3 regions of the Streptomyces kaniharaensis genome follow, and region 2 is predicted to be linked to each of the others. Evidence: riboswitches for the same ligand, from Rfam matches in the RefSeq annotation. Region 2 holds a riboswitch; each other region holds the start of a gene.

Region 1 (9,568 bases), 140 kb from region 2:
GCTCCCGCAGCGCTCCTCTAGTCCCCGAGGGATACCGTCCATGACCCAGAACCTGGCCGACACCTCCCGGCCTGCCGCCGACACCGCTCACGAGGCGAACGTCAGCGCGTCCAGAGGCTGGTGGCGGGACGCGGTCATCTATCAGGTGTACCCGCGCAGCTTCGCCGACTCCAACGGCGATGGCATGGGAGACCTGCCCGGCATCCGCAGCCGCCTGCCCTACCTGCGTGACCTCGGCGTGGACGCCGTCTGGCTCTCGCCGTTCTACGCCTCGCCGCAGGCCGACGCCGGCTACGACGTCGCCGACTACCGCGCGGTGGACCCGATGTTCGGCACCCTGCTGGACGCCGACGCGCTGATCCGCGACGCGCACGCGCTGGGCCTGCGGATCATCGTCGACCTCGTCCCCAACCACTCCTCGGACCAGCACGAGTGGTTCCAGCGCGCCTTGCGCGAGGGTCCTGCGTCCCCGCTGCGAGAGCGCTACCACTTCCGCCCCGGCAAGGGCGAGAACGGCGAACTGCCGCCCAACGACTGGGAGTCCATCTTCGGCGGCCCGGCCTGGACGCGCACCGAGAACCCGGACGGCACCCCCGGCGACTGGTACCTGCACCTGTTCGCCCCGGAGCAGCCCGACTTCAACTGGGAGAACCCGGCCGTCGCCGACGAGTTCCGCTCGATCCTGCGGTTCTGGCTCGACATGGGCGTGGACGGCTTCCGCATCGACGTCGCCCACGGCCTGGTCAAGGCCGCCGGCCTGCCCGACCTCGGCGGCGCCGACCAGCTCAAGCTGCTCGGCAACGACGTCATGCCGTTCTTCGACCAGGACGGCGTGCACGAGATCTACCGCAGCTGGCGGAAGATCCTCGACGAGTACCCGGGCCAGCGGATCGGCGTCGCCGAGGCCTGGACCCCGACCGTCCAGCGCACCGCCAACTACGTCCGCCCCGACGAACTGCACCAGGCCTTCAACTTCCAGTACCTGGGCACCGACTGGGAGGCCGCCGCGCTGCGCGAGGTGATCGACGTCTCGCTCGACTCGATGCGCCCGGTCGACGCCCCCACCACCTGGGTGCTGTCCAACCACGACGTCACCCGGCACGCCACCCGGTTCGCCAACGCGCCCGGCCTCGGCACCCAGATCCGCACCTCCGGCGACCGCGAACTCGGCCTGCGCCGCGCCCGCGCCGCCACCCTGCTGATGCTCGCGCTGCCCGGCTCCGCGTACATCTACCAGGGCGAGGAGCTCGGCCTGCCGGACGTCACCGACCTGCCGGACGAGGTCCGCCAGGACCCGTCCTTCTTCCGCCAGGCCGGTCAGGACGGCTACCGTGACGGCTGCCGCGTCCCGATCCCGTGGTCCGGCACCGAGGCCCCGTACGGCTTCGGCCCGGTGGCGGGCGGCCCGTCCTGGCTGCCGCAGCCGGCCGAGTGGGCCGAGCTGAGCGTCGAGGCGCAGGCCGGCGACCCGACCTCCACGCTGGAGCTGTACCGCAGCGCGCTGGCCGTCCGCCGGGCACAGCCCGACCTCGGCGCCGGCACGGAGGTCGAGTGGCTGGACGCGCGCGAGGGCACCCTGGCGTTCCGCCGCGGCTCCTTCGTCTGTACGGTGAACACCACCGGCGAGCCGGTGCGGATCCCCGCACCCGGGAAGTTGCTGCTCTCCTCCGTGGAGCTCGTCGTCGACGGCGGCGAGACGGTGCTCGCACCGGACAGCACCGGCTGGTGGGCGGTCTGACGTGGTTGCAATAGGCTCTGGGAACGTGACTACGGCGCGACTCTCAGACATCGCGGCGCAGGCGGGGGTCAGCGAAGCCACCGTCTCCCGCGTACTCAACGGCAAGGCGAACGTCTCGGCCGCCACCCGGCAGACCGTGCTGGCGGCGCTCGACGTGCTCGGGTACGAGCGGCCCACCCGGCTGCGCCAGCGCAGCGCCGGGCTGATCGGGCTGATCACGCCGGAGTTGAGCAACCCGATCTTCCCCGCGCTCGCGCAGGTCATCGAGCAGGTGCTCAGCCGGCACGGGTACACCCCGGTGCTGTGCACCCAGACGCCCGGCGGGTCCACCGAGGACGAACTGGTGGAGATGCTGGTCGACCGGGGAGTGGCGGGCATCGTCTTCGTCTCCGGGCTGCACGCCGACACCACCGCCGACCACGACCGGTACGCCCGGCTGGCCGGGCGCGGGGTGCCGTTCGTCCTGATCAACGGCTACAGCGAGCGGATCTCCGCGCCGTTCATCTCGCCGGACGACCGAGCCGCGATGTGGATGGCCGTCCAGCACCTGGCCGAGCTCGGGCACGAGCGGATCGGGCTGGCGGTCGGGCAGAAGCGGTACGTGCCGGTGCTGCGCAAGATCGAGGGCTTCACGGCGGCCATGCAGTCCGTCCTCGGGCGGACGGAGGAGGAGGCCGAGGACCTCGTCCACCACACGCTGTTCAGCGTGGAGGGCGGGCACGCGGCGGCCGGCGCGCTGCTGGACAAGGGGTGCACGGCTATCGTGTGCGGCAGCGACATGATGGCGCTCGGCGCGATCCGGGCGGTGCGCCAGCGCGGGCTGTCGGTGCCGCACGACGTGTCGGTGGTCGGCTTCGACGACTCGCCGCTGATCGCCTTCACCGAGCCGCCGTTGACCACGATCCGCCAGCCGGTCGAGGCGATGGCGACGGCGGCGGTGGACGCGCTGCTGGAGGAGGTCGGCGGGAACGCCGCCCAGCGCGGGGAGTTCATGTTCCAGCCGGAGCTGGTCATGCGCGGGTCCACGGGGGCGTGCGCTCGCTGAGCGCGGGCCGTCGTCGGTGCCGCGGGTTGACGCGGGCTGTTCGAAGGGCCTGGGGAGCGGTCTTGGGTTCTAGGAGTCGTTGCAACACCCCAGTTCAGGGGATGCATTGGACTTCGAGATCCGCAAGGACCGGACGGCCCAGGGGCCTGTGAAGCTGCGCCGGGAACGGGAGGCATACTCCCGGCTCATGCAGCAGGGCTACACGAACACCGAGGCGTGCCGGATCGTCGGCATCGCCCGCCGGACCGGCCAGAAGTGGCGTCACGGCCGCGGAGCCGAGCAGCGGCAGAAGGCGGCACCACCGATTCGCATGGTGGTGCCGCCTTCCGGTGTCTCCCGGTATCTGAGCGAGGACGAGCGGATCCACATCGCCGACCGGCTGCGGGAGAAGGCCACCGTGCGGGCCATCGCCGCGGAGCTGGGCCGCAGTCCGTCCACCATCAGCCGGGAGATCCGCCGCAACCGCACCGAGGGCACTCGCGGGCAGTGGCACTACCGTCCGCACGCCGCCCAGGCCAGGGCGGACGCTCGCCGACCCCGCCCCAAGGCCCGCAAGATCACCGAGAACCCCGAGCTGCACGCCGCCGTCCAGGCGATGCTGGACGAGCAGTGGAGCCCGGAGCAGATCTGCCACGCTCTACGTCGACAGTTCCCCGACCGGCCGGAGATGCACGTGGTCCACGAGACCGTCTACCAGGCGCTCTACGTCCAGGGCCGCGGCGAGCTGCGGCGCGAGCTCGCCGGTGCCCTGCGCTCAGGCCGGGCCCGCCGCAGGCCCCAGCGGCAGGCCAACTGCCGGCGTTCCCGCTTCACCGACCCGATGGTCATGATCAGCGAGCGCCCCGCCGAGGCCGAGGACTGGGCCGTCCCCGGCCACTGGGAGGGCGATCTGATCCTCGGCAAGGAGCACAAGTCCGCGATCGGCACCCTGGTCGAGCGTTCGACCCGCTACGTGATGCTGCTGCACCTGCCCGGCGACCACACCGCCGAGACCGTCCGCGACGCCCTAGTGGCCACCGCCCGGACACTCCCGGTCCAGCTGAAGCGGTCCCTGACCTGGGACCAGGGCAGCGAGATGGCCAGGCACGCGGAGTTCAGCCTGGCCACCGACATCCCGGTCTACTTCTGCGACCCGGCCAGTCCCTGGCAGCGCGGCTCCAACGAGAACACGAACGGCCTGCTGCGGCAGTACTTCCCCAAGGGCACCGACCTGTCGGTCCACACGCCCGAGCACCTGGCCGCCGTCGCCGACCAGCTCAACCGCCGCCCACGCAAAACGCTCGGCTGGGAAACCCCAGCCGAGCGTCTGGCTAAACTCCTCGCGGCCTAGACAACCGACCACGTGTTGCAACGACCACTAGAAACCGCCGGTTGCTCTCCAGGCCCTTCGCCGTGTCCGGTCGGGTTGCCGGCTCAGCCCTCCTGGACCGGCGGGCGGTCGGCGGTGAGCCGCTGGCTGTCGGCGGCGTCGCCGGTACGGGCCTCGGTACGGCGGCCGCGGGCCAGGTAGTCGCGCAGGACCAGTTCGACGGCGTCCTGCGGGTTCTTGGTACCGGAGAGCATCATCGCGTCGATCGCGAGGTTCGCGTCGAGCGTGACGGTGACCAGGGCCATGGTGACTCCTCCTCGGGTGCAGAGCAGCAGCATGCCCGTCGGGCGGAGGTTTGACCACGCGGATAGGCCGAAGCCCCGGGGAGGAGCGACCAGCCCTCTCCCCGGGGCGACCGCTAGCAGACGACAGCTGACAGATAACAGATTTCAACATCTGTTATCTGTCAGCTGTTCGCTGTCATCTGTTAGCCGTCCCTGGCGACCGGTGACCCGTCACCGTCGCCGGTCACCTCGCCCGTGACCACGGCTCCCGCCGACTGTCCTCAGACGCGGCCGGCGAAGTCCGGCGCGAAGTTGGCGATGGTCTGCATCCGCACGCCCGCGCTCGGGTTGGCGGCCTCGACGTACTTGCCGCCGCCGACGTAGATCGCGACGTGGTAGACGCCGGAGTCCTTGCCGTTGTTGGACCAGAACAGCAGGTCACCCGGCTGCAGGCTGTCCAGCGAGACGTGGGTGCTGGCGGCGGCCTGGTCGGCGGCGACGCGCGGGATGTTGACGCCCGCGGCGCGCAGCGCGGCCTGGGTCAGGCCGGAGCAGTCCCAACCACCGTTGCCGGTGCCGCCGTAGACGTAGGCCTGGCCGACCTTCGACTCGGCGAAGGCGACCGCGGCGGCCATGCTGCCGGCGGCGGCCGGAGCCGCGGCCTGCACCTGCGCCTGGGTGGGGGCGGCGGACTTCGCGGCGATGGTCTGGACCTGCGCGGCCGGCTTGGCGGCGGTGGCAGTGGCGGTCTGGCCGGACTGCGAGGAGCGGTTGAACCAGTTGAAGCTCTGGCCGGCGTGGCCGTCCGTGGAGCTCTGGGCGGAGTCGGCGAGGTGCAGACGCTGGCCCGGGTAGATGCGGTCCGCGCCCTCGGTCATGGTGCTGCGGTTGAGGTCGTAGAGCTTCTGCCAGCCGCCCTGGACGTGGTGCTTGTCGGCGATCGCGGACAGCCAGTCGCCGGCGACGACGGTGTAGTCCTGGGCCTGGGCGCTCTGGCTCTTGCCCTGCCAGCTCTGCGACCCGGTGCCCTTGGCCGCGTCGGCGGACGCCTGGGCCTGGGCGGGGGCCTGAGCCGGGGTCTGGGCCTTGGCCGGGGCGGCGGCCGGCTTGGCGGCCGGGGCGGGGGTCTGCGCGGCCGGCTTGGCGGCGGCGGCGGAGGTGTTGACGGCGGCCGGGGCGCCGCCCTTGGTCAGGCCGGCCTGGATGGAGCACACCGGCCAGGCGCCGGGGCCCTGCACGGCGAGCACCTTCTCGGCGATCGCGATCTGCTGGTCCTTGGTGGCCAGGTCGGCGCGCGGGGCGAACGAGGTGCCACCGAACGCGGCCCAGGTGCTGTTGGTGAACTGCAGGCCGCCGTAGAAGCCGTTGCCGGTGTTGATGCTCCAGTTGCCGCTGCTCTCGCACTGGGCGACCTTGTCCCAGGTGGCGACGGTGGCGGCGGAGGCGGTGCCGGAGGTGAGGCAGGGGATCGTGAGACCGATGCCTGCGACGCCGAGGGCGGCGATCGCGCGGCGGGCGCGGTTGGACAGGCGAGTGCCGTTGGTGGGCAGCATGAAGACGCGGTCCTCTCCCACGCCTGCGAGGTGAGCTGTCGGATTCGGGCCGGAGTTGCCCGGCCGCGCGTGGGCGCGGCTTCACCCCTAGCCCTGGACCGTTCCGAGGAATGGTCCGGGGCGACTTACCTGTGGGTCCCCCGCTCCTGCCGTGGTGCGTTTTCGCGCTGCCAGTGCACCCGACGGCAGGACTCGGCGTTGCGGATGAACTGGGTCCGTGTGGTCACGAACGGGGAGCACGTTAAGCAGACTTAAGTTCAAACTGCAAATAGCTGTGACGCGCATCACCGATTGGTGGGAAGTGCCAAAACTGCCGCTCATCATGATCGGAAATGATCGTCTTTCGGGAATCTGCCTGTGGATGCGCACAACTGTCTGTGCTTCAGGAGATGGGTGACGGCGCGTCGAGTCGCGCTCCGGCGTGCGCGCCCGGGAGGCGTCGCGGCGGCGATTCGCCCGCTCCCGTTGTCGAAGAACATCCATGGGCAAACATCGACAGAACGGACATCTAGCGCATTAAGCTCTTAACTCCCGTACGCCGCAAGCCGAAAGGGCCCGGAACGCCACCGTTCCGGGCCCTTTCGGGCTGTGCGTGGGCCTGCTACTCGCCGGCAGTCTCCTCGGCGCCCTGAGCGGCCTCAGCGGCCGCCTCGGCCTCAGCGGCCGCCTCGGCCTCGGCGGCAGCCGCCGCCTCGGCCTCCGCCAGCGCGGCCAGCGCCTCGGGCGACGGGGCCGGCAGCGCGGCGAGGTACGTGGACGCGATCAGCTGGCCCACCGTCGGGTATGCGCCCAGCGGCGCGGCGGACGGGCAGCCGGTCTCCTCGGCGGCCGCGGCGAGCAGCTCGGCGTCCGCCTCTGGGCCGATCACCAGCGGGGCCAGCGCGGGACGCTCCGAGCCGGTCTCCTTGAGGTGCGCGACGGCCGCGGCCACCGAGCCGGGCACGTCGAGCGCGGCGGCGACGACCGGGACGGCCAGCCGGGCGGCCAGCAGCACGCCGGTGATCCCGGCCGCGGCGGCGGCGTCCTCGCCGCCGACGGTGGTCAGCACGACGCCGTCCGCGGCGGTCGCGATGGCGAACAGCCGGGCACGGTCGGCGCGGGCCAGCCCGGCCTCGGACAGGCGCACGTGGACGGCCTCGGCGAGCAGGCGGGTGCGGGCCCAGCGCATCGGTGACCTGGGCGCCGGCCTCGGCGGCGAGCGCGTGAAGCTCGGTCAGGAAGCCGTGCGGGCCGGGTACCAGCGGTACCAGGATCGGCGCGGGCAGGCCGGCCTCGGCGGCCTCGGCCAGCAGCTCGGCGACGGTGTGCTCGTGGCCGCCCTCGTCCTCGTCCGCGTCGCCGGGGAGGTAACCCGCCGCGGTCTGCACGCCGTTCTGCTCACTGCGGACGATCGACAGCAGCTCCTCGACGACCGAGCGGGACTCGGGCCCCGCGGTCGCGGGTACGGCGAGCACCAGGGCCGGGGAACCGGCCGGGATCTCAGGGCGCTCGGGGCGGCGATGGCGCCCCCGCGCACGGGAGCCTGGAGTGCGGACGGGCAATGGCGCGCCCGGAATGGCTGCGGTGCTCATGGCGGAGATCGTAGGACATCGGCCCGTCAGGGCTGCAGTCGGCTGCCGTGCCGGTTTCGCGCGAGCGTGGTGTGCGCGCCGGGCGAGGGGGCCGTACGCACGGGATGATTCACTGCATTCCGGGCATACCTGCCCCAACCCCCGCGCGCCCACCGGTATCTCCTGAAGACGTACCCGGCGAGGGGTTGCGTTGCACCGGCGGCGCGTGAGATGTCTCACAGTCCGAGGCTGAACTGACGGAGCGTCACGAGAGTGCGACTCCCGGCTCTCGAAGATCAACATTCAGCGGGGAGCCGCTCACGGCGGGTCATCGGGAGCCTGCCGATTCAGTCTGCTATGTCCCTTTACGTGTCGTCGGGGAAGGGTCCGTGAAGAGTTCGGGCCGGGTATTGAAAGGCCTCGTGCACCTGCAATGTCTCGTGCTGATGCACGTGCACAGCAGCTATCATCGCGTCAAGTGAGGCGTTGTGCCGGGCTGGTACGGGGCCGGCCCGTTTGTTCGGCGGCTGCCGGGGGCGCCGCGCTGGACCGCAACTCCGGGGCTCTTCGGGAGACTTCTATGCACGACTCGCAGGACACGCACGGCTCGTACGGTTCGTATGGCGAGCACGGCGCGTACAACGGGATGGCCGCAGCCGATCTGACGGGAGTGGTCTGGCAGAAGAGCCTGCACAGCAACTCCCAGGGGAACTGCGTCGAGTTCGCCGCCCTGCCGGGGGGCGACGTGGCGATGCGCAACTCGCGCTTCCCGGACGGTCCGGCGCTCATCTACACCCGGGCCGAGATCGCCGCCATGCTGCTGGGGGTCAAGGACGGGGAGTTCGACCACCTGGCCGTCTGACCGGCCTTCGCTCCGCCATCGGGGGGCCGTCGTGGGTGCCGACACCGCGACGGCCTTTGTCTTTCGGGCTTTCGGGCCCGGTCCTCGGGGCCGGCCTTTCGGGGGTGAGCCGGGGCTGAGGAATGCCCACCGGGGAGTGCCAGGGTCGCAGAGGAGTGCCGGGCCGCCGGGCCCAGGGGGCCTCCCGGGGTCTCCCTCCGCGCGGATGCGCTCGCCCGGTGCTAGGCGGAACGCCGGTGCCGGCCGCCGAGTTCGGGGATCGCCGCCTCCGGTTCGGCCTCGAACAGTGCCCAGACCACCTTGCCGCCGCCCAGCGGGTGCCAGCCCCAGGAGCGGCTGAACGAGTCCACCAGGTGCAGCCCGCGGCCCGATTCGGCCACGAAGTCGGCCTCCCGGGCGACCGGGCCGATGCTGCTCGGGTCGCTGACCGCGCAGACGATCTGGGGCGCACGGTGCACGAGGCTTATTCGGATCGGTAGCCGGCCGTCCGCGCTCGCGTGTGTGGGAAAGTCGTACTCGCCCAGGGCGCCGCCCGACGGGTCGGGCCGTGCGCCGATCGCATGCCGCAGGGCGTTGGTCACCAGCTCCGACGCCACCAGCGCGACATCGTCGAACAACTCCATCAGGCCCCAGCGCTGAAGAGCGGTTCTGGCGAAGTCGCGCGCTGTTCTGACGGCTTCGAAGCGAGGAGCGAGCGTACAGGTGACCACAAGGGGGTCAACCGCCAAAGCCGTACCGGTGCTCATGAAGAGCTCCTCCCATAAGGGGGCGGACACGGCTGGACCCGCCGGGGTCATGCCGGTCACCTCCGACTCGCTCGGCCGCACGGCCCCCGCGACCAGGCGCGCGCGCACAAACGCCCGGTGGCGCGGGGGGCGCTGCCGGGCTGGTGCACGGAGTCGCGCGTGGGGTCGACGCGGAGCCCGCGGGATTGCCAGGGGTGTGCAGGTGCACGTGCACCATGGTCCTCTGCGCTCACTGCAGATGCAAGAGTCGATTCACGTGCAGTCGCACTATTGGCATATGCAAGCGCCGGATGCACGTGCATCCTGGTGTGTGGAGTGCAGAACTGATAGGAACATCCGTCAGTATCGGCACCGTGAGCGCTCAACTGATGGCAGACTGTGCGCTGTTTGCCCTAGGTGGAGGTTTCGACCGCATGACCACAGTTCAGCCGGGCGGCGGCTCGATGGTCCGCCGGATCCTCCTCGGCTCACAGTTGCGCCG
Region 2 (9,568 bases):
GAGCGGGGATTACCGCCTCGTGCTCCAGTCCTACCCCTCGCCGATCCCGCGCGGCGCCGAGATGCGCTACCCCGAGAGCGGCTGGAGCCGGTCGGACACCGGCGGCTGCCCGTTCTGGGACGGCGACGCCGACTGGGCGCGGGACTCGATGGTGCCGCAGATCTCCTCGGCGCTCGCAGGGGTGGCGGCCAGCAAGGGAGCGCAGTTCCTGGACCTCTCCAACATGCTGCAGGGGCGCGAGGTCTGCTCCACGTCGGCGCAGCAGCCGACCACGAGCACCCCGCCGTCCGCGACCACGAGCGAGTGGGCGCGCTTCCTGGACGGCGGGCTCAACACCACGCAGGGCGCCTTGCAGGAGTCGATGCACCCCAACTTCTACGGGCAGCAGGCACTCGGGAGGTGCCTGACCCTGCTGTGGGGCCGGGCGACCGGCAACTACGCGTGCCGCAACACGCCAGGGCGGGACGCGGGCGGGATGTACCTGACCGCTCAGTGACCCCGGCTGCCGAGTGAGTGACCGTCCTCGGCGCCGCCCCTCGCCCTCGTGGGCGAGGGGCGGCGCGTCGGCGATCAGCCCTTGGCGAGCAGAGCCTGGGCGTGCGCCCTGACCTGATCCTTCGTCAAGTAGGCGTCGGTGTACTCGAAATCACGCATCCTGGCGGGCTGGCGGGCGAGGAAGCCGGTGCGCACGAAATCGTCTCCGGCCGTCGCGTTCAGCAGCCAGTTGGCGCCCACCCGGAACTTCGCCGAGTTGGTCCGCATCGCCATCAGGTGGTAGCCGCGGGCCACCAGCTGGGCCGGCACCCCGCGCAGCTCCACGCCGACCGGCTTCGAGACCGCGTCCTTGCCGCCGAGGTCCACCACCAGGCCCAAGTCCTTGTGGTAGTACGGCTCCAGCGGCAGATGCCGGAGCGAGGCGATCACGTTGTTCGCCACCGCGCGGCCCTGCCGCGCCGAGTGCTGTGCGGTCGGCGGACACACCGCGCCGTCACCCTTGGCGAGGTCCGGGACGGCCGCGGCGTCGCCGAGCGCGAACACTCCCTCGAACTGCGGCACGCGCATCTCCGCCGTCACCGCGATCCGGCCGCGGACCGTCTCCGCGTCCAGCGTGCCGATCAGCGGGCTCGCGGCGACCCCCGCCGTCCAGATCAGGGTGCGGCAGGGCAGCACCCGGCCGTCGGTGAACTTGACGGACTCGGCGCCGACTTCGGCTACGGACACACCCAGCGACACCTCGATGCCACGCGCCCGCAGAACCTCCAGGGCGGCCGTGCCGAGCGCCTCGCCGAGCTCCGGCATCAGCTTCGGGGCGATGTCGATCAGGTGCCACTTGATCTGCTTGGCGTCCAGCCGCGGGTAGCGGAGGGCGGCGGCGGTGGTCAGGCGCTGCAGGCAGGCCGCCGTCTCGGTGCCCGCGTAGCCGCCGCCGACGACCACGAACTGCAGCCGGGACTCGCGCTCCCGCTGGTCCAGGGTGGCCGAGGCGAGGTCGAGCTGGGCGATCACGTGGTCGCGGACGTAGGCGGCCTCGGCGAGCGTCTTCATGCCGCGCGCGTAGTCGGTGAGGCCGGGGATGTCGAACGTGCGGGTGACGCTGCCGGGCGCCAGCACGAGGATGTCGTACCTCTGCGCCACCACCTCGTCGGTGATCTTCCGGACCACGCAGACCTTGGACAGCGGGTCCACACCGATCGCGCCGCCGGGCACGATGTGGGTACGGCGGAGCGAGCGGCGCAACGAGACGGCCACCGACTGCGGGGTCAGCACGCCGGCGGCGACGTGTGGCAGCAGGGGCAGGTAGAGCTGGTAGCTGAACGGCGTGACCAGCGAGATCTCGGCCTCCGAGGGCGCGAGCTTGCGTTCGAGGCGGCGGGCGCACTCCAGCCCGGCGAAGCCACCGCCCACGATCAGGATCCGAGGTCGTTCCATCGCTCATCCCTTACCGTGCAGGTCGTACCCGTGAGGGTCCCCGTTGCTCCGCCACACTCGCACGGAGCAGCGCGGGCTGCCACCGGGGCGGGGCGGACGGGGGTGGACGGGGGCGCCGCGCGGACCTTGGCGGGGGTGGGGCGGAGAGATCGGAGCGGCCGGGGCACCGATAGGGTGTGGACGTGCTTCCTGAGGTGACGGCGGTCCGGTACGTGACGCCACTACGAGAAGGCGGCTCGATGCCGGGCCTGGTCGAGGCCGACGACCGGCGGCTGTATGCGCTGAAGTGGGTCGGCGCCGCGCAGGGACGCAAGGCGCTGGTGGCGGAGGTGCTGGCCGGGGAACTGGGGCGGCGGCTCGGGCTGCCGGTACCGGAGCTGGTGACGGTGGATCTGGACCCGGTCCTGGCGCGCAGCGAGCCGGATCCGCAGATCCAGGACCAGATGCGGGCCAGCGGGGGGCTCAACCTCGGGATGGCGTTCGTCAGCGGGGCGCTCAACTTCGATCCGCTCTGCTTCGAGGTGGACGCCGGGCTGGCCGGGCAGGTGCTCTGGTTCGACGCGCTGATCGGCAACGTGGACCGCTCCTGGCGCAACCCGAACCTGCTGGTGGCCACCGGCGGGCTGCGGCTGATCGACCACGGCGCGAGCCTGATCTTCCACCACAACTGGGCGGGCGCCGCCGCCTGGATCCGCCGTCCGTACGACGCCTCCGACCACGCGCTGCTGCGCGCCCAGCCGGACCTGGCCGCCGCGGACAAGGTGCTCGCACCGCTCGCCGAGGCGGCGATCGAGGAGGCGGTGGCGCGGATCCCGGACGTCTGGCTGGCGGACGAGCCGGGCTTCGACTCGCCGGAGGCGGTGCGCGCCGCGTACCGCACCCAGCTGACCGAACGACTGGCCGGTCCGCGCGACTGGCTGCCGGAGGTGCCCGCATGACCCGGCCGACGCCGCTCGCCCTGCCGGCCACCGCCGAACTGCACGACTACGAGTACGCCGTGATCCGCGCGGTGCCACGGATCGAGCGCGGCGAGTGCATCAACGTCGGCGTGCTGCTGTACTGCCGGGACAGCGCCCACCTGGCGGCGCGGACGCACCTGGACCAGGCCCGGCTGCTGGCGCTGGACCCGGTGGCGGACGTGCACGGGGTGCGGCGGGCGCTGCACGGGATCGAGGCGGTGTGCGCGGGCGGCCCGCAGGCCGGTCCGGCGGCGGCGGACAGCCCCGGGCAGCGGTTCCGCTGGCTGACCGCGCCGCGCAGTGCGATCGTCCAGCCGGGGCCGGTGCACACCGGGCTGACCGTGGACCCGGAGACGGAGCTGCGGCGGCTGTTCGACCAGCTGGTGCTGTGACCTGTGCCGCCGCGCGGTTGACCTGCTGACGGTTGCCGTGGTCAAAGCTTGAGTTACTGAAGCACTCGGTCGTACGCTGGACCCATGGGTTCGACAGCGACGACGACCGTACCGACCAACGCCGAGCTGATGGAGGCGTTGGCCGCCGTCGGCGCCGCGTACTTCCAGGATTTCGCGGCGGCTGCGGCCCGCCATGGGCTCTCCTCCTCGCAGGCCAAGGCGCTCGGCTCGGTGCAGGAGCCGGTGCCGATGCGGGCCTTGGCCGGACGCCTGGGCTGTGACGCCTCCAACGTGACCGGGATCGTCGACCGGCTTGAGTCGCTGGGGCTCGCCCACCGCGAGGCGGCGGCGGGCGACCGGCGGGTGAAGATCGTCGTGATCACGGACGAGGGCCGCGAGATCCTCAACCGCATCCGCGGCGAGATGGCGCGGACCCACCAGGCCTTCGAGGCGATGACGGACGAGCAGCGCGTCGCCCTGCACTCGATCTGCGCGCAGGTGCTGCCGGTGCTGGCCGGTCGGACGGGCGCCGCGCAGTAGCACCCGCTTGACGGTGGGTCGCTGTGCCCGCCGGCGGCCGGGCAGGTGTGGGTCGAGCGCGTGGACCTGGGCGTGGACCTGTGGGCCCTCGCCCGGGTCGGGGCCGTCGGCGGAGCCGACCAGGGTGGGCCGGTCCCGGCTGACCTCGGCTGTTAGGCTTGCGAAGCGTGAGCGCGAAGCCCCAGATCCCCAATGTCCTGGCCTCCCGGTACGCCTCGGCGACCCTGGCCCAGCTGTGGTCCCCCGAGCACAAGGTGGTCCTTGAGCGCCACCTGTGGCTCGCCGTCCTGAAGGCCCAGCAGGACCTCGGTGTCGAGGTGCCGGCGAACGCCGTCGCCGACTACGAGCGGGTGATCGACCAGGTCGACCTCGGCTCGATCGCCGCCCGTGAGCGGATCACCCGCCACGACGTGAAGGCCCGGATCGAGGAGTTCAGCGAGCTCGCCGGTCACGAGCAGATCCACAAGGGCATGACCTCCCGGGATCTGACCGAGAACGTCGAGCAGCTGCAGATCCGCCAGTCCCTGGAGTACGTGCGCGACCGCACGGTCGCCGTGCTGGTGCGCCTGGCCCGGCTCGCCGCGCAGCACTCGGAGCTGGTCATGGCCGGCCGCTCGCACAACGTGGCCGCGCAGGCCACCACGCTGGGCAAGCGCTTCGCGTCGATCGCCGACGAGCTGCTGGTCGCCTTCCGCCGCCTGGAGGAGCTGATCGCCCGTTACCCGCTGCGCGGGATCAAGGGTCCGGTCGGCACCGCGCAGGACATGCTGGACCTGCTCGGGGGCGACACCGACAAGCTGGCCGAGCTGGAGCGCCGGGTGGCCGGCCACCTCGGCTTCGAGAACGTGCTCACCAGCGTCGGCCAGGTCTACCCGCGCTCGCTGGACTTCGAGGTGCTCACCGCCCTCGTCCAGCTGGCCGCCGCGCCGTCCAGCCTGGCCAAGACGATCCGCCTGATGGCCGGCCACGAGCTGGTCACCGAGGGCTTCAAGGAGGGCCAGGTCGGCTCCTCCGCGATGCCGCACAAGATGAACACCCGCTCCTGCGAGCGCGTCAACGGCCTGGCCGTCATCCTGCGCGGCTACGCGTCGATGACCGGTGAGCTGGCCGGCGACCAGTGGAACGAGGGCGACGTCTCCTGCTCGGTCGTGCGCCGGGTCGCGCTGCCCGACGCCTTCTTCGCCTTCGACGGCCTGCTGGAGACCTTCCTGACCGTCCTCGACGAGTTCGGCGCCTTCCCGGCCGTGATCGAGGCCGAGCTGGACCGCTACCTGCCGTTCCTCGCCACCACCAAGGTGCTGATGGGTGCGGTGCGCGCGGGCGTCGGCCGGGAGACCGGGCACGAGGTCATCAAGGAGCACGCCGTCGCCTCCGCGCTGGCGATGCGCGCGGGCGCGCGGGAGAACGAGCTGCTGGACCGCTTGGCCGCCGACGAGCGGATCCCGCTGGACCGGGCCGCGCTGGACGCGCTGCTGGCGGACAGGCTGTCGTTCACCGGTGCGGCCGGCGCCCAGGTCGCCGAGGTGCTCCGCCAGGTGGAGGCCGTCGTCGCCGCCTACCCGGAGGCCGCCAAGTACGCACCTGGTGACATTCTCTGACGGTGAGTCAGCTCACTTAGGGCCCTGCTGCCGGATCGGTGGCGGGGCCCTCGTGCGTGTGGACGTGGCCGGGGTCGAGGGGCGGGGTGGTGCCGCAGCACCATTCGGTGTCCGGCTCGGCGACGGGGTGGTCCTCGGGGGCCAGCACGCTGCCGCGGATCGTGGTGAAGGCGATGAGCGCGCCGGCCGTCAGCAGTCCGGCGCAGATCAGCATCGCGGTGTGGAAGGCGTCGTTCACCGCGGACGGCACCCGGTAGGCGTCGCCGCTCAGGCCCGCCATGGCCGGGAGGGCCGCGACCGCGAGGAGGCCGGCGGCGCGCGCGGCGGCGTTGTTGACGCCGCTGGCGATGCCCGCGTGCCGGACCTCGACGGCCGCCAGCACAGTGGCCGTGAGCGGCGCGACCAGCAGCGTCATCCCGCAGCCCATCACCGTGACGGCGGGCAGCACATCCGCCCAGTAGGAGGAGCCAGGGCCGGTGCGCAGCATCAGTAGCACTCCCGCGGCGCACAGCAGTGGGCCGACGGTCAGCGGGATGCGCGGGCCGATCCGCTTGCCGAGCCGTGCGGCGCGCGAGGACAGCGCCAGCATCAGCACGGTGATCGGGACCAGGGCCAGGCCGGAGACCAGCGGGGAGAACCCGGCGACGATCTGCAGCTGCACGACCAGCAGGAAGAACACGCCGCTGAACGCCGCGTAGACGCAGAGGGTGACCAGGTTCACGGCGGTGAACAGCCGCGAGGAGAACAGGCCGAGCGGCAGCATCGGCTCGGGGGCGCGGCGCTCGACGGCGAGGAAGGCCGCGCCGATGGCCAGCCCGATCGCGCCGGTGAGCCAGACGGTGGGGGAGAGGCCCTCGCCGGCCGCCGTCAGCGCGTAGGTGATCGCGCCGAGTGTGAGGGCGGCGAGCAGTGAGCCGAGCACGTCGAAGCGGCCGGTCGCGCTCTCGTCGCGGCTCTCGGGGACGTAGCGGGTGGCGACGGTGACGACCGCGGCGGCGAGCGGCAGGTTCAGCAGGAAGATCCACCGCCAGCCGGGGCCGTCCACCAGCCAGCCGCCGAGGAAGGGGCCGACCGCCGCTGACACCCCGCCGAGGCCGGACCAGAGGCCGACCGCGGCCGAGCGGTCGTCCGGATGGAAGACCGCCTGGAGCATGGCGAGCGAACCCGGCGTCAGCAGTGCCCCGCCGACGCCCTGGACGGCGCGGGCGGCGATCAGCACCTGGATGTTCGGCGCGGCGGCGCAGGCCGCGGAGGCGGCGGCGAACCAGACCACGCCGAGCAGGAACACCCGGCGCCGGCCGTACCGGTCGCCGAGCGCGCCGCCGAGCAGGATCAGTCCGGCCAGCGTGAGCAGATAGGCGTTCAGCGTCCATTGCAGCGACGCGAGGGAGGCGCCGAGATCCGCGCCGATCCGGGGCAGGGCGACGTTCACCACGGTGCCGTCGAGCATCGCCATGCTGGAGCCGAGCACCGTCGCCAGAAGTACCCAGCGACCCCGCGCGGTGCCCAGGCGCAGGGTGCCGGCCTCGGTTGTGGCCACGGCCCGATCCTCCGCCCGGTGGGGCCGACGTGACAAGGGTCACCGGTGGTGTGTCCGCCGATCGCGGTACGTGAGCGGCTACTTGCGGAGCGGCCGCGAAATCGGCGGAGCGTTGCGGATCAGTGGCGCCGAGTGAATGGATAGTGCACGTACTGTGCAGCGGATCATCCGGAGCGTCACCGCATTCCGCGGATTCGTCGCGGGTCCGGGAGATCGACATTGCTCGATCCGGGACCGATGGGTTTTAGTTCAGCGACCGCCCGGCCAGCCCGGACGGATCTGCCGGGCGGAACGCCGAGTCCTGCCGCTGCCCGGTGGTTCGAACTGAACTCTGTACGGCAGGAGCGGGGGACCCACAGGTAAGTCGCCGGACCGGAATTCGCATGCGAATGCGTGCGAATTCGAGGACCGGCTTGGGGTGAAGCCGCGCATGCGGCCGGGCGAACTCCAGCCCGAACCCGACAGCTCACCTCGCAGGCGTCGGAGAGGAATCTTCCATGCCTGCTCAGGCTCGTCGTATCAGCCTGCCCCGCGCCGCCCGCATCGGCATCGCCACCGCCGTCACCGGCGTGTCCTTCGCCCTTCCGCTCGTGACCGCGATGAGCGCCCAGGCGCAGACCGCCCCGGCTGCTCCGGCCGCCGCGGCCGCGCCGGTCGCGCAGAACACCACCTGGACCGGCGCCACCAGCGTCGACGCCAAGCCGGCCGCCGCCGCACCGGCCCAGGCCGCCCAGACCGAGGAGAGCTACCGCGTCGTCCGCGGCGACTCGCTCTCCAAGATCGCCGAGGTCAAGCACGTCGAGGGCGGCTGGCACGCGCTCTACGACCACAACCGCTCGGTCGTCGGTGCCAACCCGAACCTGATCTTCCCGGGTCAGAAGCTCGCGATCGCCGGTCACGCCGCTGCTCCGGCCGCTGCTCCGGCTGCTCCGGCCGCTGCGCCCGCCGAGAAGCCCGCCGCCCCGGCCGCCCCGGCCCCGCAGGCCCAGACCGCGCCCGCCAAGCCGGCCGCTCCGGCCCAGGTCCAGGTCAAGACCGCGGCCGCCAAGCCCGCCCAGGCCGTCACCGCCGCTCCGGCGGCCGTGGCCAGCACCTCCGGCTACGTCGCCCCGCTCGCCCACCCGGTGCTGGGCGAGGCCTACGGCGTCGCCGGCTCGATGTGGGCCTCCGGTCACCACACCGGCCAGGACTTCGTCGCCTCCACCGGTACCCCGCTGCTCGCGGTCGCCAACGGTGTCGTGGTGAAGGCCGGCAACGGCGGCGCCTACGGCAACGAGGTCGAGATCAAGCTCGCCGACGGCAAGTACGCGCAGTACGCGCACCTGTCCGTGATCGGCGTGAAGATCGGCCAGACCGTCACCGTCGGCCAGCAGCTCGGCCTCTCCGGTGCGACCGGCAACGTGACCGGCCCGCACCTGCACTTCGAGATCCGCACCGGGCCGGAGTACGGTTCGGACATCGACCCGGTCGCCTACCTCCGGGCGCACGGCGTCGCGCTCTGACCCCTGCTCGGGGTGAACGACCACCGCTGATGCGGGGCGAATCGACCACTCGGGATGGTCATGTCGGGTGACCGCTCGACCGGGTGATCGCCGCACCAGTGGACCATGGGCGCGGGACACGCCCAAGGCCGGCCCGGCTCGCGAGACCTCCCTCGCGAGCCGGGCCGGCCGCTGTCGTCTCCGGGGTCTCCTGTCGGCACCTGGCCGGCGGCTGGCTCCAGCTCCGGCGGGCGGAGGAGGCCGGATGACCGTCCGGCACGGTCACCATCGAGCCGGCCGGGCTCGCCCCGGGCATCGTCACCCGGCGGCTGTTACTGTTCGGGCGTCACGGGGGCTGCCGGCAGGTGCAACCCCCGCCGCACCTGCGGAAACTCGGCTGATGGAGGAAGACGGTGGAGCAGACCTTCGCACGCGGCGGCACCGGGCCCGGCATCGACGAAGCCGCGGTGGCGGCCCTCGCCGACGAGCTGCTCGACTGGCGCTTCAAGGCCGTCCCGGCGGACGCCCACGGGCGTACCGTCCGCGAGTGGCTGGCCACCGGGCCCACCCTCACCGGGCTCGGCACCCCGCTGCTCACCCTCGACGCCACCGCCCTCGACCACAACCTGCGGACCATGGCCGACTGGTGCGCCAAAGCCGGCGTCGCCCTCGCCCCGCACGGCAAGACCACCATGGCGCCCGCCCTCTGGCAGGCGCAGCTGGCGGCCGGCAGCCACGGCATCACCCTCGCCAACCTGCCGCAGATCCGGGTCGCCCGCGCCTTCGGCGTCCAGCGGATCCTGCTCGCCAACACGCTGCTCGACCCGGCCGGGCTCGCATGGCTGGCCGCCGAACTCGCCGCCGACCCGGAGTTCGCCTTCGTCTCCTGGGTCGACTCCACCGAGAGCGTGCGGTTGATGGACGAGGCGCTGCGCGCCGCCGGGGCCGAGCGGCCGGTCGAGGTGCTGGTCGAACTCGGCGGACCCGGCGGGCGGACCGGAGCCCGCGGCGTCGACGCGGCCGCCGAGATCGCCGCCGCCGTGCTGCGCGCCCCGACGCTGCGCCTGGCCGGCGTCGGCGGGTACGAGGGCGCGCTCGCGCACGACGCCACCGACGACGGGCTGGCCAC
Region 3 (9,568 bases), 4.2 Mb from region 2:
CCAAGGTCGAGGAGACCGAGGTCCTGAACGAGACGATCGAGTCGGTGCGCTGCCGCTGGTGCAACGCGGTGGACCAGGTCGAGCTGGTCGCCCGCCCGGGGGCAGAGGGCGCTGAGGCAGAGGGCGCTGAGGCCGCGGCCGAACAGGGCTGATGCCCCGCCGGTGCGGTGGACGGCGCGCGGCGCGGGCGTCCGCCGCACGGGACAATACAGACAGGACGCACGGAGCGTGACGACAGCGGCGGCGGCCGCGGGGCCGTGCGCGTTGGACCAGGATCGGAGCCGAGGACGTGGTGGACGCAGCGAGGGAGCCCACCGGGCCGCAGGGGCGCCAGCCCGCTGCGGGCGGGCGGGCGCCGGCCGCTGAGGCGGCGGAGACCGTCGTCGGGGCCACCTCGTCCGAGGCCGTCGAGGCCGCCGAGGCCGGCTCCGGGGCCGAGGAGGCGGCGGGCCGCCCGGTCGAGAAGCTCGACCGGCCGCTGCCCGAGGGAGTACGCCGGCGCGTGGTCGGCCTGGCGGCGGACGCGCTCGGCGGAATGCCTCCGGGCGAGCTGCCGCAGAGCCTCCGTCAGTACGCGAAGTTCACCCCTGTGCGGCGCGCCAAGTACGCGGCCACCGCGCTGGCCGCGGCGCTGGAGTCGGAGCCGGCCTTCCGGGTGCGGATAGCGGAACGGCTGCGGCTCGGGCAGCCGGACCTGGTGAAGGCGCTGGAGTCGGGCAGCGTCCCCGGCGCCGCCGATCCGATGGACGTCGCGGCCGCCGCCTACCTGGTGCGGTCGGCGGGCTGGAGCCGGCTGGTCGCCGAGGCCGGCGAGGAGGCCGAGCGGGCCGACGCCGAGGGCGCGGCGGCGGAGGCGGCCCGGCTGGCGGAGAAGCTCCAGGCCGAGCTGACCGAGGTGCGTGCGGCCGCGCGGGCGGACCTGGACCGGCAGCGGGCCGAGTCGGAGGACGTCCGCCGGGAGGCCGACGCGCTGCGCCGGAAGATGCGGTCGCTGGAGAGCGACACCCGCCGGGCGCAGGCCGAGACCCGCCGGCTGGCCGGGGAGCTGGAGACGCTGCGGGCGCAGGCGGCGGCCGAGCGCAGCGCCGCCGAGAGCGAGGCGCGGCGGCTGCGGCACCGGGTCTCCGAGCTGGAGAACGCCGCCGAGCAGGGCCGCCGGTCGGCTCGCGAGGGGCGCAGCGTCGAGGACATGCGGCTGCGGCTGCTGCTGGACACCGTGCTGCAGTCGGCGCAGGGGCTCCAGCGGGAGCTGGCGCTGCCGGTGTCGCAGATCCGCCCGGCGGACCTGGTGGAGGCGGTGGTGCCGGGTGCGGCCTCGCCGCACGACGTGGCCCGGCGCGGGCTGGCGGAGGACGATCCGGCGCTGCTGGACCAGCTGCTGGCGATCCCGCAGGTGCACCTGGTGGTGGACGGCTACAACGTGACCAAGACCGGCTATCCGACGCTGCCGCTGGAGCAGCAGCGGATCCGGCTGCTGGGCGGGCTGGCGATGCTGGCCCAGCGCACGCAGGCGGAGGTCACCTGTGTGTTCGACGGGCAGGACCTGGACGTGCCGGTCATCATGGCGCCGCCGCGCGGGGTTCGGGTACGGTTCAGCCGGACCGGCGAGACGGCGGACGAGCTGATCCGCCGCCTGGTGCGGGCCGAGCCGCAGGGCCGCCCGGTGGTGGTGGTCTCCACCGACCGGGAGGTGGCGGAGGGCGTGCGGAAGGCCGGCGCGCGCCCCGTCGCCTCGGTGCTGCTGCTGAATCGGCTGGCCCGGCCCTGACCGGGGGTGACCCCCTTCGGATCGGGATGATGCCTGGTCAGAACCCTTTTCGGGGGGATGGGGGGATCTGGTGAAGTCACTCTGAAGGTGTGAGTTCACGCCTTCGAGGGAGTGGCGGAACGCTTAGATCTTCACTAGGGTCTGGCGTCAAACCTATTTTCCGGATTCTCACTCGATCGGGTGAGGCCGATGGAAGAAGGAGCCCGTCCCTTGGCCTCCCACCGCCGTCCCAAGCAGCCGAGCCGCGCGCGGGTCTCCGTGCTCACCGCTGCCGCTGCGACCGCGGTCGCCCTCTCCGCCCAGGTGGCCGCGCACGCCGCGCCGCAGCCGAACAAGTCGGACGTCAAGGCGCAGATCGACCAGCTCCAGCAGGAGCAGGAGCAGGCGGCGGAGAAGTTCAACGGCGCCAAGGAGCGGGCCGACCAGCTGCGCAAGCAGGCCGACCAGCTGCAGGACCAGGTGGCCCGCGGCCAGGAGCAGATGACCCAGCTTCAGGCCGGCCTCGCGGGCGTGGCGGGCGAGCAGTACCGCACCGGCGGCATCGACCCGTCCGTGCAGCTGATGCTCTCCTCCGACCCGGCCGGCTACCTGGACAAGGCCTCCAGCGTGCAGCAGGCCAGCACCAGCGAGGCCGAGGCGCTCAAGGGCCTGCTGGACCAGCAGCGCCGGCTGGACCAGGAGAAGGCCGAGGCCGCCGCGGTGCTCGCCTCGCTCGACGCCACCACCAAGGACCTGAACCAGGCCAAGGCGGACGTCAACCAGAAGCTCAAGGCGGCGCAGGACCTGCTGAACTCGCTCAGCGCCTCCGAGCGCGCCGCGCTGCGCGCCCAGCAGGCGCAGGACGACCGCGCCTCGCGCGGCAGCGACCGGGTCGACCTCAGCAACCTGCCGCCGGCGAGCGGGTACGCGGCCGTGGCCGTCGCCAAGGCGATGAGCAAGCAGGGCTCGCCGTACGTGTGGGGCGCCACCGGGGAGAACACCTTCGACTGCTCGGGCCTGATGGTCTGGGCGTACGGGAAGGCCGGCGTCTCGCTGCCGCGCACCTCGCAGGAGCAGGGCGACGTCGGCACCCGGGTGCCCTCGCTGGACCAGGCCCAGCCGGGCGACCTCGTCATCTACGGCAGCGACCGGCACCACGTCGGGATGTACATCGGCAACGGCATGGTGGTGCACGCGCCGCACACCGGTGACGTGGTCAAGGTGATGAAGGCCGACGCGATGCCGATCAACACCATCCGCCGGGTCTGACGGCCCGACACCGAGGAGTCGTCGCCCCTGTGATCCGCGCCACCTCTGCACGGGGTGGCGCGTTCGCTTCTGTTCGCGCCGTACCCCAATTGGTGATCGGTGATCAGCTTTGCGTACGGCGGCGATCACCATCGGTCATCTTCACAAATGAACTTGGTTCCTCTACCGCTTTTTTTCTGACAAGGATTTGAACGGATCACGGTTCAGTTACTAGGGTCGTGCCCCGAACCACCGCACTGTCGATCACCCAGCCAGGGTGGCGGCGGTGGTTTCCGTCGAGTTCGTGAAGCAGCGGGGCAGGTCGAAGCGCCTGTCCGACGGGGAGCCCAGTGGTCGGGGGAGCTGTGGAACGGAGCCGGGGAACCACGTTCCTCCGGGGTGAATCGGCGCCAGGTCGGCCGGTGGAACGGCTGTGAGGCGTCGTAGGGCATGCTTCCGGCCCGAACCCGTCAGCTCACCCGGTAGGCGGACCTAGGAAGAAGGAGCCCGCCTTCGTGGCGTCCCATCGTCGTCCCAAGCCCGCCAGCCGCACCCGTGTGTCCATCCTGACCGGTGTCGCCGCTGCAACCGTCGCCCTCTCCGCGCAGTCCGGTGCCCACGCCGACCCGGCGCCGACCAAGGACCAGGTCAAGGAGCAGGTCGACCAGCTCAACGAGCAGGCCGAGGTCGCGACGGAGAAGTTCAACGCCGCCCAGGCCAAGCAGCAGGAGCTGCAGAAGCAGGTCGGCAGCCTGCAGGACCAGGTGGCGCGCCAGCAGGCGCAGGTGACCGACCTGCAGGGCGGACTCGCCGAGATCGCCGGCGAGCAGTACCGCAACGGGGGCATATCCCCGACCGTCCAGCTGATGTTCTCCGCCAGCCCGGACAACTTCCTCAGCCAGGCCGACGCCCTGAACCAGGCCGGCAGCACCCAGAAGGGTCAGCTGAAGGAGCTCCAGGAGCAGCAGCGCAAGCTCGACCAGGACCGCAACGAGGCCCAGGCCAAGCTCGCCGAGCTGGACACCACCACGCAGCAGCTCAAGACCGCCAAGGAGGAGGTCCAGGGCAAGCTCAGGGCCGCCCAGGACCTGCTCAACACCCTGACCGAGCAGGAGCGCCAGGCGCTCCGCGCGGCCGAGGAGAAGGCCGCCGCCGACGCGAAGGCCAAGGCGGACGCCGCCAAGGCCGCCCAGCAGGCCGCCGACCGCGCCTCCCGCGACAGCACCCGCACCGGCCTGGGCTCGCAGCCGAGCTCCTCGCCGAGCTCCTCGCCGGTCGCCAAGCCGGCCCCCGGCAGCTCGCACGGTGCCGCCGCGCTGTCCTACGCCGCCAGCAAGGTCGGCAGCCCGTACGGCTGGGGCGACACCGGCCCGAACTCCTTCGACTGCTCCGGCCTGATGGTCTGGGCGTTCGACCAGGCCGGCGTGTCGCTGCCGCGCACCTCGCAGGAGCAGGCCCACGCCGGCACCCGGATCGGTACGGACCTCTCCCAGGCCCAGCCCGGCGACCTCCTGATCTTCTTCAGCGACGCCCACCACGTCGGCATCTACGCCGGCAACGGCCAGGTGCTGCACGCGCCGAAGCCGGGCGCCTACGTCCGCTACGAGGCGGTCTCGAACATGCCGCTCTCCGCCATCGTGCGCGTCTGATCCCCCTTCAGGCCCTCGCAGGCCCGGTCTTCCACCACGGAAGGCCGGGCCTGCGGCTTTTCCCCGGACTCGGACTGATGTCCGATTAGATGTCAAATATTCGGGTTGGGAAGGGTTTGGACTCGGTTGCCCGGACTCGCTAACGTCTGCCACCGGACTCCCGCTTCCAGGCCGCCCGCTCCGGTGCGGCGGCGGGGCCGTGCCGCAGGATTTGGAGCCGCCGCCGTCATGCCCGTGCACCGCCGTTCCCAACTGCTCGCCCGTGCGCTGGTACTGACCGCGGCCGCCACCACCGCCCTCGGCGTCACCGCCGGCGGCAGCGCCCACGGCGCCCCCGTGCCGGACGCGCCGAACCGCGGCGACGTCAAGGCGCAGGTCGAGCAGCTGTACAACGAGGCCGAGCAGGCGTCGGAGAAGTACAACGCCGCCCAGGAGGCCCAGCAGCGGCTCCAGGGCGAGACCACCATCCTCCAGGGCGAGATGGCCGTCGCCCAGGACCAGCTCAACCAGCTGCGCGGCGACCTCGCCACGGTGGCCGGCGCCGAGTACCGCGGCGGCGGCATGACCCGGGCCGTCCAGCTGATGCTCGCCACCGACCCGGACGGGTACCTCACCCGGGCCCGCACCCTCGACCAGGCCGCCGAGCGGCAGAACGACACGCTGCACGAGCTGGTCACCCGCCAGCGCCGGCTCGACCAGCGCCGCGCCGAGACCACCGGCAAGCTCGCCGAGCTCGACCAGGCCCGGCGCTCGCTCGCCGACAGCAAGGAGCAGATCCAGCAGCGGCTCGCCAAGGCCCAGAAGCTGCTCAACGGCCTGGGTGCCACCGAGCGGACCCGGATGGCCGCGCAGGACGCCCACGAGGCCGAGCAGCGCGCCACCCGGGGCACCGACCGGCTGGACCTCGGCACCGTCCCGCCGGCCTCCGACCGCGGCGCGGCGGCGCTGGCGGCCGCCGTGAGGATGATCGGATCCCCGTACGTCTACGGATCCGCCGGGCCCCGCACGTTCGACTGCTCCGGTCTGATGTACTACAGCTGGCGGCAGGCGGGAGTGACCCTGCCGCGCACCTCGCAGGCCCAGGCATACGCCGGCCAGCGGGTCAGCCTCTCCGAAGCGCGACCGGGAGACCTCGTGATCTTCTACCGGGACATGCACCACGTCGGCATGTACGCCGGCGGCGGGGTGATCGTGCACGCCCCCTACCCGGGCGCCAAGGTCCGCTACGAGAGCGTCAACGCGATGCCGGTCGCCGGGGTGGTCCGGCTCTGAGCCCGACCCCGGCCGCGATACGGTCCTGCGTCCTCTCCCGCCGCGGCGCGCTGCTGCTCGCGGCCGGCGGGCTGGTCCAGCTGTCCCTGCCGCCCGCCGCCCCCGCGGCGCCCGCCCGGGGCCGCGCGGCGGCGGAAGGGCGCGCCGAGGTGGCGGCGCTGCTGGACGAACGGGCACGGGCCCTGCCCGGCGCGTCCGGGCTGCCGCTCGCCGAGGCCGGCTACCGCAATCTGCTGCTCGCCGCGGACGGCGGTCCGGACCGGCTGACCGTCGCGGCCGACCTGGCCGTCCGGGTCGCCGGGTACGACGAATACCCCACGGTGTACCCGCGCCGCCTCGCGCTGGCACGGGCCGGCGACGGCTGGCGGGTCGAACGGGAGGAGAGCGCGAGCGGGCCCCCGGCGCTCTGGGACCTCGGCACCGGTCGGTCCGCGCAGGGCGCGCACTGCCTGGTGCTGGGCCTGGCCGACGGTCCCGACCCGGCCGGCCTGCTCGCGGTCGGCGACCGGGCCGCCCCCGCGGTCAGCGCGGTCTGGGGCGCCGGCTGGGCAGGCCGCCTGCTGCTCGAACTGCCCGCCACCGAAGCGCAGTTCGCCCGCCTGCTGGAGGCCGACCCGGCCGGCTGGACGGGCATGGCGGCGGTCACCGTGGCCGCCCCCGGTGCACCCCGGCACGCCCCGGCGGACCGGGTGCTGATCAACCCCGAGACGTACGGGCGGCTCAGCGACTTCGGCCGGCAGGCCGTCGTCACCCACGAGGCCACCCACGTCGCGACCCGGGCCGACACCCGCGCCTGGACGCCGCTCTGGCTCTCGGAAGGCGTCGCCGACTGGACGGCCTACCGGGACTGCGGCCGCTCGCCCCGGCAGATCGCCCCCGAGCTGGCCCGTGACGTCGCCGCAGGGAAGCCGCCCACCGCGCTGCCCGCAGACCGCGACTTCACCGCTGGTGCCACCGGCATCGCCCAGGCCTACGAGCAGGCCTGGCTCGCCTGCGAGCTGATCGCCCAGCGCCACGGCCCCGACCGGCTGGTCGGCCTCTACCGGGCGGTCGGCGCGGACGACGGCGCCGGGGAGGACCGGGAGCGCCGGCTGGACCGGCTGCTCCGCGCCGAACTGGGCGTCGGGACGGCCGAGTTCACCAGGCTCTGGCTGGCCGAGGTGGCCACGCTGGCCGGCTAACGACCGGCCGGGGTGTTCGGGCGGTCGATGCCGTCCAGCAGGTCCTGCTCGTAGGCGATGCCCGGGCGCACCGGGTACGCGGCGGCCGCGACCGGCTCGGGCTCGGCCAGCACCACCGTCGGCGGCAGCAGCCGGTCCGGCCCGCGGGTGGAGCGCCAGAGCCGGACGCAGGACAGCACGGTGGCGGCCAGCAGCAGCAGGTTGCGCGCGCTCAGCACGGCGACGGCCGACGGCTCGCTGGCGAGGATCCGGTTGAACATCAGCGGGAACTCGACGAGCGTCAGCGGGCTGGCGAGCAGGATCAGCACCGCCACCGGCCGCTGGCTGGTGCCGTGCACGGTCAGGCAGACCGCCGCGACGCCGATCAGCCACACCACGTACTGCGGGCTGATCACCCGGCTGGTGACGGTGAAGATGAGCAGCGCGGTCAGCGCCGCGTCGTACATCGTGGCGGCGTTGCGGCGCCGGGCGGTGAAGCGCCACAGCAGCAGCCAGACGAAGCCCAGCACGGTGCCGGCGATCATGACCTTGCCGATGACGCCGACCCAGGGGCCGAGCATCTCCGGCGAGCCGTAGTTCATCGTCACCCTGCCGTCCCAGGCGCCCGCGAGCCGGGCGTAGTGCAGCGGCAGCGCGCCGAGCGACTCCACCTCGATGCCGCGCTCCTTCTGGAACGCCAGGAAGTCGAAGGCGCCGTTCATCCCGGCCGCGAGCAGGAAGCCCACCGAGACGGCGGTGGCCGCCGCGAGCGTCCAGGAACGGCGGGTGCGGCGCCCGGAGGGGGTGCCGATCAGGCCGAGCAGCGGCCAGATCTTGATGATCCCGCCGAGGCCCAGCAGCATCCCGCCGACGGCCGGGCGGCGGATCAGCGCCAGCAGACCGGCCAGCGTGATCGCGGTCACGATGACGTCGAAGCGGTTGTAGACCATGGGGCCGAGCAGCGGCACGCCCACCACCCACATCCAGGCGCCGGTCAGCGCCCGGCCCCGGCGCAGGCCCGTGCGCACCAGCAGGGCCGTCGCGGCGACGTCGGCGACCCCGCACATCACCCAGAACGAGACCAGGTACGACCAGGGCAGCAGGCCCGGCAGGAGGATCACCAGGGCCGCGCCGGGCGGGTACTGCCAGGTCACGTCGTCGAACGGGAAGGTGCCGGTCTGCAGGACGCCGTACCAGGCGTGGTAGATCATCCAGACGTCGGCGGTGATGTCCCCGCCGGGCCCCTTCAGCACGCCGGTCATCAGCAGCACCAGCACCGTCCGGGTGGCCACCCAGGTGGCGCCGAGCGCCGCGAGCGCCCCGAGCGGGCGGCCCGCGCGGCCGCGCGAAGAACCGGACTCGGTGGCCGGGGCCAACTCCACTGCGCTCCCTCGTTCGTCTCGGACGTCCCCACCGGAGGCGCCGCGCGACGGACGCCCGGGCCGCCGCCTCAACGGCGCCTAGGTACTAGGACTGACCCGGGTGTGGAACGGTTGCCGTGCGGGGATCCGTTCCCGGCGGGTCACGGTGTTGACCTATCGTACGGATCACCCAGCGGTACACCGAGCACCCCCCGACCGAGCGAGCCGTGGCCTGATGCACAAGACCCTGATCGTCACCAACGACTTCCCGCCCCGCCCCGGCGGCATCCAGGCCTTCGTGCACAACATGGCCGTCCGTCAGCCCGCCGGGAGCATCGTGGTGTACGCCTCGACCTGGCGCGACGGCAGCGAGGTGGGCCGGTTCGACGCCGAGCAGCCGTTCCCGGTGATCCGCGACCGGACGAAGGTGATGGTTCCCACACCGCGGGTCACCCGGCGGGCCGCCGAGATCCTCCGGGCGGAGAAGTGCGACGCGGTCTGGTTCGGCGCCGCCGCGCCGCTCGGGCTGATGGCGCCCGCGCTGCGCCGGGCCGGGGCCGGGCGGCTGCTCGGCATGACCCACGGGCACGAGGCCGCCTGGGCCCAGCTGCCGGCCTCCCGGCAGCTGCTGCGCCGGATCGGCGCGGGCACCGACGTGCTGACGTACCTGGGCGAGTACACCCGCTCCCGGATCGCGGACGCCGTCGGGCCGGAGGCGGCGGCCCGGATGGTGCAGCTGCCGCCGGGCGTGGACGAGACGACGTTCAACCCGGGCTCCGGGGGCGGCGAGGTCCGGCGCCGGCTGGGGCTGGCGGACCGCCCGGTGGTGGTGTGCGTGTCCCGGCTGGTGCCGCGCAAGGGCCAGGACACCCTGATCGAGGCGATGCCGCAGATCCTCGCCGACGTCCCGGACGCGGTGCTGCTGATCGTCGGCGGCGGCCCCTACCGGGCGGACCTGGAGAAGCTGGCGGACGCCCGGGGCGTGCGCTCCGCGGTGCGCTTCACCGGCTCGGTGCCGTGGGAGGAGCTGCCCGCGCACTACGGCGCCGGGGACGTCTTCGCGATGCCCTGCCGGACCAGGCGCGGCGGGCTCGACGTCGAGGGCCTCGGCATCGTCTACCTGGAGGCCTC

What was found. Region 2 has a riboswitch for cyclic di-AMP ahead of F7Q99_RS42710 (M23 family metallopeptidase). Riboswitches for the same ligand answer to the same signal wherever they lie in the genome.
Region 1: linked by a shared signal. The riboswitch ahead of F7Q99_RS43230 (transglycosylase family protein) and the one ahead of F7Q99_RS42710 (M23 family metallopeptidase) in region 2 are both predicted to bind cyclic di-AMP.
Region 3: linked by a shared signal. The riboswitch ahead of F7Q99_RS06210 (NlpC/P60 family protein) and the one ahead of F7Q99_RS42710 (M23 family metallopeptidase) in region 2 are both predicted to bind cyclic di-AMP.

The regions. Positions count from the first base shown of each region.
Region 1 is NZ_WBOF01000001.1:5,418,898-5,428,465, forward strand. It holds gene F7Q99_RS24230 (glycoside hydrolase family 13 protein) at 41-1,738, shown strand; gene F7Q99_RS24235 (LacI family DNA-binding transcriptional regulator) at 1,764-2,783, shown strand; gene F7Q99_RS24240 (IS30 family transposase) at 2,971-4,113, shown strand; gene F7Q99_RS24245 (hypothetical protein) at 4,197-4,397, opposite strand; gene F7Q99_RS43230 (transglycosylase family protein) at 4,658-5,950, opposite strand; cyclic di-AMP (ydaO/yuaA leader) riboswitch at 5,937-6,098, opposite strand; partial or broken gene F7Q99_RS24255 (hypothetical protein) at 6,636-7,500, opposite strand; gene F7Q99_RS24260 (DUF397 domain-containing protein) at 8,060-8,341, shown strand; gene F7Q99_RS24265 (ATP-binding protein) at 8,563-9,087, opposite strand; gene F7Q99_RS24270 (helix-turn-helix domain-containing protein) at 9,501-9,568, shown strand, end outside.
Region 2 is NZ_WBOF01000001.1:5,559,797-5,569,364, forward strand. It holds gene F7Q99_RS24830 (GDSL-type esterase/lipase family protein) at 1-496, shown strand, start outside; gene F7Q99_RS24835 (NAD(P)/FAD-dependent oxidoreductase) at 571-1,929, opposite strand; gene F7Q99_RS24840 (HipA family kinase) at 2,112-2,867, shown strand; gene F7Q99_RS24845 (DUF3037 domain-containing protein) at 2,864-3,280, shown strand; gene F7Q99_RS24850 (MarR family winged helix-turn-helix transcriptional regulator) at 3,365-3,820, shown strand; gene purB (adenylosuccinate lyase) at 3,979-5,418, shown strand; gene F7Q99_RS24860 (MFS transporter) at 5,435-6,958, opposite strand; cyclic di-AMP (ydaO/yuaA leader) riboswitch at 7,271-7,453, shown strand; gene F7Q99_RS42710 (M23 family metallopeptidase) at 7,456-8,460, shown strand; gene F7Q99_RS24870 (type III PLP-dependent enzyme domain-containing protein) at 8,853-9,568, shown strand, end outside.
Region 3 is NZ_WBOF01000001.1:1,354,770-1,364,337, reverse strand. It holds gene F7Q99_RS06225 (hypothetical protein) at 1-152, shown strand, start outside; gene F7Q99_RS06220 (NYN domain-containing protein) at 479-1,768, shown strand; gene F7Q99_RS06215 (C40 family peptidase) at 1,979-3,016, shown strand; cyclic di-AMP (ydaO/yuaA leader) riboswitch at 3,347-3,500, shown strand; gene F7Q99_RS06210 (NlpC/P60 family protein) at 3,511-4,644, shown strand; gene F7Q99_RS06205 (C40 family peptidase) at 4,873-5,916, shown strand; gene F7Q99_RS06200 (hypothetical protein) at 6,066-7,097, shown strand; gene F7Q99_RS06195 (glycosyltransferase family 87 protein) at 7,094-8,458, opposite strand; gene F7Q99_RS06190 (glycosyltransferase family 4 protein) at 8,673-9,568, shown strand, end outside.